One region of the Terrisporobacter glycolicus ATCC 14880 genome, then DNA from elsewhere that is predicted to be linked to it. Evidence: riboswitches for the same ligand, from Rfam matches in the RefSeq annotation. Region 1 holds a riboswitch; the other holds the start of a gene.

What was found. Region 1 has a riboswitch for cobalamin ahead of TEGL_RS03310 (energy-coupling factor ABC transporter permease). Riboswitches for the same ligand answer to the same signal wherever they lie in the genome.
Region 2: it holds a riboswitch for cobalamin, as region 1 does, so the genes downstream of both, TEGL_RS17145 (ABC transporter substrate-binding protein) here and TEGL_RS03310 (energy-coupling factor ABC transporter permease) in region 1, are expected to answer to the same signal.

Annotation. Positions count from the first base shown of each region.
Region 1 is NZ_CP117523.1:641,037-646,828, forward strand. It holds gene TEGL_RS03295 (response regulator transcription factor) at 1-228, opposite strand, end outside; gene TEGL_RS03300 (DUF4956 domain-containing protein) at 366-1,052, opposite strand; gene TEGL_RS03305 (polyphosphate polymerase domain-containing protein) at 1,046-1,795, opposite strand; cobalamin riboswitch at 1,948-2,124, shown strand; gene TEGL_RS03310 (energy-coupling factor ABC transporter permease) at 2,330-3,046, shown strand; gene TEGL_RS03315 (energy-coupling factor ABC transporter substrate-binding protein) at 3,046-3,375, shown strand; gene cbiQ (cobalt ECF transporter T component CbiQ) at 3,362-4,051, shown strand; gene TEGL_RS03325 (energy-coupling factor ABC transporter ATP-binding protein) at 4,054-4,884, shown strand; gene hemA (glutamyl-tRNA reductase) at 5,008-5,792, shown strand, end outside.
Region 2 is NZ_CP117523.1:3,502,914-3,508,705, forward strand. It holds gene TEGL_RS17135 (ABC transporter ATP-binding protein) at 1-562, opposite strand, end outside; gene TEGL_RS17140 (FecCD family ABC transporter permease) at 569-1,591, opposite strand; gene TEGL_RS17145 (ABC transporter substrate-binding protein) at 1,575-2,483, opposite strand; cobalamin riboswitch at 2,606-2,781, opposite strand; gene TEGL_RS17150 (nucleoid-associated protein) at 2,851-3,864, opposite strand; gene TEGL_RS17155 (RluA family pseudouridine synthase) at 3,888-4,793, opposite strand; gene TEGL_RS17160 (YbaK/EbsC family protein) at 4,908-5,405, opposite strand; gene TEGL_RS17165 (NAD(+)/NADH kinase) at 5,637-5,792, shown strand, end outside.

The DNA of each region.
Region 1 (5,792 bases):
AAGTATAGGTGTTGAAATATTTTCTTTTCTAAGTTTATTTAAAATTTCCAATCCATTTAGTTTAGGAAGCATTATATCCAAAATTATTACATCATAAATGCATGTTAGAGCGTATTCCAATCCGTTTTCTCCATCATAAACTGCATCAACACTATATTTATTGTTAATTAATATTTGACTTAAGGCTTCAGAAAGTTGTTTTTCATCTTCTACTAATAAAAGTTTCAATATATTTTCCTCCAAGAAGCTTCAACTTGAGCAAGGTCTTTATTCAAAGTTTAAAGGTGCCTACACATCTCTAAGATAAAGCGAATTTTATTATATTATACAACAAAACCCCTTAAAAAATTTTAAGGGGAAACAAATTAATTATCACCATAGCTTGTACTAGAAAGGGTAAGGGTAATATTTAAGTTACCATTTCTACATCTCAATTCATCTAAAAATGACTTTTGATTTACATCAGGCTTAAGGTTAATTAAATAGCTTAATTCAAATAAAGAGCCAAAGTCTCTTGTTCTAACGCGTTCTATATTATAAGAAGCAGTATAATTATCTAATATTTCTTCAAAGACACCTTCATAATTTAAATCTTCAGGTATAGTAATTTTTAATTGCATAGTTTTATTTTTAGGCTCTGTAAACTTAGTTATATGTAAGCCTATCATTACCGCAGATAATATTAATGTAAATAAAACAGCATAAGTAATATATCCCATACCACAAGTAAGGCCAATGGCTAAAGTAAAGAATATATATGCAATATCTTTTGGGTCTCCAGGTGCACTTCTAAAACGAATTATGGAAAATGCTCCTGCTAAAGAAAAAGCTCTAGCTACATTGTTGCCAACAAGTAAAATAATTATAGATATTATTACAGGCAGCATAATTAAAGTTGTACTAAATCCTGAGTTATAATTTGATTTTTTGTTTGTTTTCATATAGACCACGCTAATTAAAATTCCTAAAACTATAGACGTGGTTATTACTATAAGAGAATTGGTCAGAGTAAAGGATTCTCCAGTTGTTGATGCGATTATTGTTTCTAACATATCTCAGCTCCTATTTCATTATTTTCTTTATTACTTAAGCAATATTTCATAAATTCATTACCATATTTTGAAAAATGAGTTGGATAAATTTCCAATTCAGATAAAATTCTTGTAAACCATAAAGGTATGGCACCTAATATTTTTACTTCCATAAGGTATTTTCCTTCTCCAACTACATCTTCACCAAAACTACCTTCTTCCAAGTGAAGGTGATTTCTTCTAGTTAAAACCCTTGAATCAAAAGTAACTCTAAATTCAGGATTATCCTTGCAAAAGAAAGCATTTCTATCATAAGAAATAAACACAGTAGGATAAACTTTTGTATTATTAAGATAGTACTCTATTTCACTAAGAACCTGATTATCCATGTAATCTTCAACTAGGGGTGTTTTATTATTATAAAGAAATTCATAAGCATCACCTAAGGAAAGAGAAAGTCTTCTTTTACTAACGATACCGTTGATTTTCTTCTTTAGCTCCAAGAATACTTTATCATTAGTATTAGTTGGAACCTTATAACTTCTTAGTCTAAGTTTTTCTTTATAATATGGTTTTGATATGGAATGTCTTATGACATCACTATTTTTTGTATCATAATAGATGTTATAGATACTATAAGTATTGTTGTTTTGGCAAAATTTATCATGGTTCATATAATCCAGAAGTTTTGGAAGTATCTCATTATATTGGCCCTCTGATATTAAAAATTTTTTCTCATAGCGTTTAAATGATTTTATTGCCATATTTATCACCTCTTTAGCAATGTATTTTATAATATGAGTATAATAATTTAACCTTAAAAGAATCTTAAAGATAAATTTTTAACATATTTTTATTAAAATAAATTTTTCTTATGGAATATAAACATAATTTGGTATAGAATTAAATTGTAAGAATAATAAAAAATATTTTAGGTTCTTTAACGATTAATAGGGAAAGAGGTGAAACCCCTCTACAACCCCCGTTACTGTAATGTGGACGAAACTCAGCAAACCACTGTAGTATGAACTATGGGAAGGTGAGGAGTAGAATGAAGCTAAGTCAGGATACCTGCCTAAAATATCAAAAGAAATTTCTTCGGGGTGAAGGAAGTATCTTATTAGAAAACATTTTATGTTGGAAATTAAAAGATACGAACCTGGCCTTTTGGTTAGGTTTTTTTAATTATCAACAAATAAGGAAACATAATATTTAGTTACAACAAGAAAACCTAGTTAAATGAATCAAAATAATAAGATATACACCCTAAAAATAATTAAAAGGGAGATGTATGTAGTATGAAAAAAAGTAATGTAAAATGGTCATTAATAGCAGCATTTATGCTAATGATCACACCAGTAGTCTCAAATGCAATGCACATCATGGAAGGTTTTTTACCAGTAAAATGGGCAATAATTTGGTGGGTAATATTTATTCCATTTTTCGTAGTAGGACTTAAAAATATTGCTAAAATAGTTAAAGAACAACCTAAAAAGAAATTATTATTAGCTCTTTGTGGAGCCTTCGTCTTTGTATTATCAGCATTAAAAATTCCATCAGTTACAGGAAGTTGCTCACATCCAACAGGTGTAGGACTTGCGGCAATATTATTTGGACCTAGTGCAACAGTTGTTTTAGGTACAATAGTATTATTATTCCAAGCATTGTTATTAGCTCATGGTGGAATTACAACTTTAGGAGCAAATGCTTTTTCAATGGCAATTGTAGGGCCATTAGTTTCTTTTGGAATATGGAAGCTATGTAAGGACAAAATGGATAAAAAAGTTGCAGTATTTTTAGCAGCAGCCTTAGGTGATTTGTTAACATATACAGTAACATCATTCCAATTAGGTCTTGCTTTCCCGGATCCAGCAGGTGGATTTATGGCTTCGGCAGTAAAATTCCTAGGAGTATTCTTTGTTACTCAAGTACCTATAGCAATAGCAGAAGGATTACTTACAGTTATAATTTATAACTTTATAACTGAAAATGAGGAGAGAGAGGTGTTAGCATAATGCAAAGTTCAACAACAAAAAAGTCTAGTAATATGAAGTTAACTGTGATTTTGTTTCTATTAGTTTTAGCTATAATTATTGTTCCATTAATAACTCAAAAAGGTGCGGAGTTTGGAGGAGCAGATGGAGAGGCAGAAGGTGTAATAACTGAGATAAATCCAGAGTATGAGCCATGGTTTAGTAGTTTAGTAGAACCTGCAAGTGGGGAAATTGAAAGTTTACTATTTGCATCGCAAGCAGCACTTGGAGCAGGAATAATAGGATATTATATAGGAACTACTAGAACTAAGAAAAAAATGAGAGAAGAAAGTTTAAATGATAATAGATGATTATGCTTATAAAAATAAGCTATCTAAAGTAAATCCAAATATGAAATTTGCCATAGGCATGCTACTACTAATTTTATCTTTAATTAATCCTTACAATTATATATCCTTATTGGTTATAGGTATAATGAGTTTTGTTATAGTTGGAATTGCAAAAATTGAATTTAAAGATTATATTCATTTTATTAAAATTCCCTTGGTATTTTTAATTTTAAGTATAATTATGATACTTTTAAATTTTTCTAAAGATAAAGAATCATTATTATACAGTATAAATATAGGAAGTTTATATATAGGTGTTTCAAATGAATCAATAGTATCATCAACACGTTTATTTTTTAGAGCATTATCATGTTTGACTTGTATTTATTTTATAATGCTTACAACACCTTTTAATCAATTAATATTTGTATTTAAAAAACTACATTTACCAGATATAGTTTTAGAAATTTCCATGTTAATGTATAGATTTATATTTATATTTATGGAAGAAGTTTCAGATATAAGAAAATCTCAAGAACTTAGATTTGGATATATAAATTTGAAAAATGGATATAACTCTTTTGGGTTATTAGTAAATATGTTATTCAAAAGGATGATGATAAGATATGATGAGATGAGTATAGTTTTAGATATGAAGCTTTATGATGGCACATTTTATATTGTAGAGGAAGATTAATAATGTTTAAAATAAATAATTTAACATATCAATATGACAAAAAAAGAAAAGCCTTAAATAATATAACTATGGATTTTAATAATGGTGATATTATTGGAATAATAGGTTCAAATGGATCTGGAAAGTCCACATTATTTAATAATTTAATGGGGATTTTAAAAGCTACACAAGGAGAAATATTATATAAAAACAGTCAGCTTAAATATGATAAGAAAAGTTTATACAATTTAAGAAAAGAAGTGGGTATAGTGTTTCAAGATCCAGAAAAACAAATTTTTTATTCAATGGTATATGATGACTTGGCCTTTGCTCTTAGAAATATTGGTATGGATGAAAAAACCATAAAAGCTAGAATTAGCAAAGCTCTAGAAGCTGTTAATGGTGAAGAGTTTATAGATAGACCAGTACATAGTTTAAGCTTTGGCCAGAAAAAAAGAGTGGCGATTGCATCAGTAATAGCTATGGAAAATAACCTTGTTTTATTAGATGAACCAACAGCAGGTTTAGATCCAGAAAGCACAAGAGCGATTGTAAACATAATTAAAACAATGTACGAAAAAGGAAAGAAAATAGTAATTACTAGTCATGATATGAATTTGATTTATGATATATGTGATTATGTATATGTACTAAATCAAGGAAAAATAATTAATGAAGGTAATGTGGAAGAAGTATTTATTGATGAAGAAAAAATAGAAGAAGCAGGCTTAGAACTTCCGTGGCTTGTAAAACTTAATAAGAATATGAACTTGCCTTTGTTTAGAAAAGAGGAAGATTTATATAATTATTGGAGTGAAAATATGGGAGTTAATTTAAATAAAATAGCTAAATAAAAAATACGATATAAAAAAATAGATTAAATCCATATTTTGCTATAAATATGGATTTTTTTTATTTTTCATGATAGAATTTAACTCTCTAATAAATAAAGAAACAAACGAATATGGAGGTAGAAAATGAATATTGCAGTTGTAGGTATAAATCATAATTTATCACCTATTAGCATTAGGGAAAAAGTATCCTTTACTGACGCACATAAAATAGAAGCAATTAATATACTTTTAGATAAGGATATTGACGAGATAGTAATACTTTCTACTTGCAATAGAAGTGAAATTTATATTAGCTGTGATAATTTAGAAAAGGGTGTTGAAATAGTTAAAAATTTTTATGAAGAATTTTTTGAGTTAGATAACATTAAAGAATATTTATTTAGCAAAAAGAGTGAAGAAGCAATAAACCATTTGTTTATTGTAACCTCGGGGTTAGATTCCCTAGTTCTTGGAGAAGACCAAATTTTAGGTCAAGTAAAGGGTTCACATGAGTTCGCCATGAAATTAGGAGCTACTAAAAAATTTTTAAATAAACTATTTAGAGAAGCTATTACAACAGCAAAAGAAGTTAAAACTATAACTAAAATTTCTGAGCAGCCTTTATCCATAAGTTATATAGGTATAAAACTTTTAAAAGAAAAAATAGGTAGCTTAAAGGATAAGAATATATTAATAATAGGTTTAGGCAAAATGAACCTATTAACAATAAAGCACCTAGAAGAAGAAACGGTGGGTACCATCTATATTGCCAATAGAAGTGTAGATAAATTTAAAGAAATACAAAATAAATATAGTAATATAGAATATGTGCAATACAAAGATAGATACAATATTTTACGAGAGAATAAAATAGATATAGTGATAAGTGCAACGTCAGCACCACATTTAGTTATTAAATATGAAGATAT
Region 2 (5,792 bases), 1.2 Mb from region 1:
TGTTATTTTTTACCCATTCATTAAGGTTTTCCAAAAGATCTATTTGATTTTTAAAATCAAGATGATTTGTTGGTTCATCTAGTAAAATTATATCTGGATCTTGTGCAAATACTCTGGCTAAAAATACTCTTTGTAATTGTCCTCCTGATAATTCTGTAATCATCTTATCTTTAAGATCGTATACGCCTACTTTATTCATACTATCTACAATTATTTGTTTATCTTCATAAGAAAGTTTTGAAAAAGCTCCCTTTGAATATGCGTATCTTCCCAGGGATACAGTATCATAAACAGTATAGGGAAAGTATAATTGAGATATTTGGCTCATAAGCCCAACCTTTTTTGCTAATTCCACTCTACTAAGCATAAATGATTCTTTATTATCTATTTTTATACTTCCTTTATAATCAATAATATTAGCTATAGATTTTAATAATGTACTTTTGCCACAACCATTAGGACCAACTATACATAGGTTTTCTCCATTTTTTACATTAAAACTGATATTCTTAATTATATCTTTTCCATCATAACCACAATAAAGATTTTTAACTTCTAACATTTAATATCAACTTCCTTTTTTAAAATATACATAGGCAAAAAATGGTGCGCCTATTAAAGCTGTAACTGCTCCCACCGGAAGTTCTATTGGCGCAAACAATGTTCTGGATATTAAGTCTGCTATTACCATTAGACCTCCTCCAAATAAAAATGACATGGGTATAACATATTTATGATTTGAACCAAAAGCCTTTCTTACTACATGAGGAGCAATTAAATCTACAAATCCAATCGTTCCACTAAGTGCTACAGACCCACCTGTTAATATTGCACAGTAAACAAATAATTTTCTCTTCACCTTATATGTGTCCACACCTACGGCCTTGGCTTGTTCTTCTCCAAATGTAAGAATATCCATCTCTTTTGTATACTTAAATACACCTAACATTCCAACTAAGAAAAATGGCAATATTAATCCAACGTAAGTCCATCCTCTCATTGCAAAACTACCCATTTGCCAAAGAGCTATACTTTTTAAATCATTACTAAAAAACGCCGTCAAAGTAGTTAATAATGCATTTACAAATAAAGATAAAACCATACCTACAAGAACCACTGTATTATTTGACATAGTCTTATCTATTTTTGTTGAAAATACAATCACAGAAAACATAGTAATTAATCCAAAAATAAATCCTATAAATGGTAATGTAAATCCACCTATTAATGGTATTGATATTCCTGTAACTATTATAAGTCCAGCTCCCAAAGAAGCTCCTGAAGATACACCTAAGGTATATGGTGATGCCAATTCATTTTTTAGTATAGATTGAACTACTGCTCCACTAGTTGCTAAACAACCTCCAACTAAAAATGCTAATAATACTCTTGGTAATCTAAGGTTCCATATTATAGAAATATGTTTTGGTGTAACATTTTCTGATAAAGGTAAATTTAACATTTTATTACCTATTATGGACAGTGTATCAAATATACTTATATCTGAGCTTCCTATAGATGTTCCTAACCAAATAATTGCAAGTAATGAAATTATACTTACGGCTATTTTTTTTCTATTTGTTATATTCATCTGGGTATACGGCTTTAGCCATTTCCTTTAAAGCTTTTATTATATTTTGAGTTGGGCGAGAAGATGAATCAGCATCTATATAATAAACTTCATTATTTTTTATAGCCTTAATATTTTCCCATCCATCACGAGATTTTATTTCTTTTTCTGGATTTTTCACATAATTAACTGTAGTTAAAATTACATCTGGATTGGCATCTATTACAGACTCTTCACTAGGCGATATCCATGATTTTTGATCTTTAAATATATTTTCTGCTCCTATAAGTTCAATCATTTCATTTAAAAATGTTGAGTTTCCAATACTATATAAACTAGGTGCTGGACCTATTTCAACATATACTTTCTTTTTATCTTTTATAGTTTTTCCAACCTTAGCTATTTCTTCTATTTCACCTTTCATATTAGAAACTATTTCTTCACCTTTATCTTTTTTATCAACTATAGAAGAAATAAACTCTATATCTTTGTAAATTCCATCTATACTATCACTGCTAGGTATGTAAACTACAGGTATTCCCACATCACTAAGGGATTTGAATGGATCATCTGAAGACCCTGCTTTATTATAACCTGAAGCTATAACAATATCTGGATCTAATTCAATTATTGCCTCTGCATCTGGCGAAGTAAAATCCATTTTCTTTGCATCTTTATTTACACCTTCTATACCTTCTGAATATGTGTCCATGCACACAATTTTATCTCCCACACCTAAGCCTGCTAATATTTCTGTATTGGAAGGTGCTGTAGATACAATTTTTTCAATATTCGTCGGTATATTAACTTCATTTCCTTCTCTGTCTGTCACAGTCTTCTCTTTATTGTTACTACATGCTACTGCAAAAAGCATTATTAAGCATAATAACAATGGTAATAATTTTTTCTTCATAAGTTTTCCCCCATACATATAAGTTTAGAATTAAAAAAAAGCCTAACCATAAGGCTAGGCTCCTATATCTATATTTTGACATCATCACATGTCTTTTAAGATACTTCCTTCACCCCGAAGAAATTTACTTTTTAATTTAGGCAGGTTTCCTGACTTAGTATCAACCTACTCCTCACCTTCCCATGGTTTTAATCACAGTGGTATTTTGAGTTTCGTCCACATTACAGTAACGGGGGCTGTAGAGGAATTTCACCTCTTTCCCTATTAATCTTTAAGAACCTAAATTTATATAAAATTGTTTCTGAATATATTGTAGCATATTCAAAGTTAGTTTTTATAAGTTTAAAAACTAATATTAATATTTTAATTATTTTTCTTCATAGAAACTTACATTTTTTATTATTATATCAACTGTGCCATCTTCATTTTGTCTAACACTATATTTCATAGGATCTTCAAAATCCACAAGATTTCCTTTTATATCAAATCCATTGTCTGTTTTTATGCTTCTTTTTTTAAGTTTTTTCTCAACCCATTTTTTGTCTATATTAAAATTAGTTTCAATTCCCCTGTCAACCATTAACTCTTTGAAACTTTCTTTTAAATTGTCATCATCTATTGATTTTTCCACAAATTGTTCTATATCTACTTCTTCTTTTTCCTTTAAAGTGTAGTTTAATAAACTTCTAACATCTTCTGCTTTTTTAATATTATTACCCATGGCATTTGTTATCCAGTTGTCTGCAGTAGTTTTAAAAGTTTTTGTATTAAACTTATCATCTGTAACTTTCTCCGCATTTAAAAATTCAGTTATAAATCTAGATTTTTTTTCTGGATCTTCTTCTTTTTCTGAATCTTTGTCTAATAATCTTAAGTGGAATTCATCATTTATTCCATTAATTCCAACTAATGCACATTGTTTTTGTCTTCCTGTATCTGGAATCCCTATTTCATTACTTATTATTTGTATGTTGAATTTTTCATCTAATAATTCTATAGAGTGAGTGTATAGTTTCTTATAATCTAATTTTACTATTCCCACATATTTTTCATCTTTCACACTATATAAACACATTGCCAAGTCACATGAGTCTATATCTTCATATTTTTTCATTATATCAAATAAATAAGAAGCTATTTCTTTTGAATTATGGACGAAAGTGTCATCATCGTAGATTATTTGCTCACAACAATTTTTTATTATATTATCATTATAATCCTTAAATACTGCCTTTCTTAAATCGTCATCTTTTATTGCTCTATTAATTATTTTTTCGAAAAACTTATCTACCTCTATATTGTTTTTTCCTTCAAAATCGTTTAATATTGGGCTTTCACTATTTCTATCAAGAACATGAATAATATACTTATGTATAACCATATCTAATAACCTCCATGAATTTTTTATTTTAATTTTTCTATTAATTCTTCCATATCTTTTGGAAGTGGTGCCTTAAACTCTAAATCTTCTCTAGTTCTTGGTTGCTTTAACTTTAAACTGAAAGCATGTAAAGCTTGTCTATTAATTAATTTTTCATCCACATGCCCATATAACTCATCACCTATTATTCCATGACCTATGTGATTTAGGTGAACTCGTATTTGATGTGTTCTTCCTGTTTCTAGTTTTAGTTTTAAAACTGTAGCATCATTTAATCTTTGTAATACTTCAAAATGTGTTACTGATGGCTGTCCATCTTCATGAACAATCCTCTTTATACTATCATCAGTAGGTCTATATATTGGCTCATTTATAGTACCAAAATCTTCTTTAACCACACCTTTTACTACAGCTATATACATTTTCTCAACTTTATCTTCTTTCATATCTGAGGATAAAACAAATTGAGCATAAGGATTTTTCGCCACAATAACTAAGCCTGATGTGTTCATATCAAGTCTATTTACAAATCTTATTTTTACATTTTCATTTTTTCCCAAAACATAATGTGTCACACCATTGGCAATAGTATTTTCGAAGTGACTCTTTGTTGGATGAACTACCATAAATGGTGGTTTATTTAACATTATTATATCAAAATCATCATATAAAATAGGTAACTTTAAATCTTGTGGCTTAAAATCTGCCATATCTTCATCAATTTTGACTTCAATTAAATCACCTTTGTTTATTTTATCTGCTGGCCTAACATATTTATTATTTACTTTTACAGTTTTATATCTTTTCATTTTTGATAATGATCTTACTGAAAAGTTTAGCTTATCCAACAATACTTCTTTTAAAGTTAAATTTTCATCTTCATTTATGTATGAAATAACATTATATTTTTGATCTTCTTTTCTAAACATGTATTCACCTACTTTTATTTAATATTATTTATCTTACCATAATTTCATATATTTATATAAGTAAAAGAAAAAAATCACACCATAATTTGTGTGATTTTAAATATTTAATAAAATTTATTTCACTTCTTCCATTTCTTCATATCCTTTGCAAACATCTATCCACTTCTCTGAATGAGAAAATCTTTCTAGCTCATCACAAGTTAATTCTATAGATGAATTGCTACTTCCTGCTGCTGGGAAAATTGTATCAAACCTCTTCATGGAAAGATCTAAGTATACTTTTACTTGATCATTTTTAATGGCAAACGGACATACACCGCCTATACCATGGCCTATGTATTCTAATACTTCCTCTGGTGTCAACATTTTAGCTTTATGTCCAAATTCACTTTTAAATTTCTTATTGTCAATTTTAGCATCACCAGCTGTTACAATTAATATGGCATTGTCACCTTCTTTATTTTTGAAGGAAAGTGTCTTTGCAATTCTAGCAGGAATAACTCCCACTGCCTCTGCTGCCAATTCAACTGTTGCTGAAGATAACTCATGCTCCATAATATCATTATCTTTATTATACTCTTTTAAAAATTCTCTAACTTTTTCTACCGACATAATTTTACACCTCCATTTACAGCATTTCCTTATAATTATTCCCAAAATAAGTATATCATATAAAGTTATTTAAAGAAGAAAATTCCCTATTTTTGAAATTATTAAAATAAATAGAGGTTTTTATCTATTTTTGTATAAATATTTACATTACAACATGTTTTTATATAACAAAGAATATTTCCTAAATTTACATATATTTGATATAATACAACTTATAAATGAGGTGGAACAATGGGGAGAATCATAACAATAAATTCTAATAAAGTACAAAAATCTCTTGATACTAGAGATATCTTACATAAAAAATTAATTAAAGTTGGATTTGACGTTGACTATGAATATAATCCTAAAGCAGAATTAATAATATCTATAGGTGGAGATGGCTGC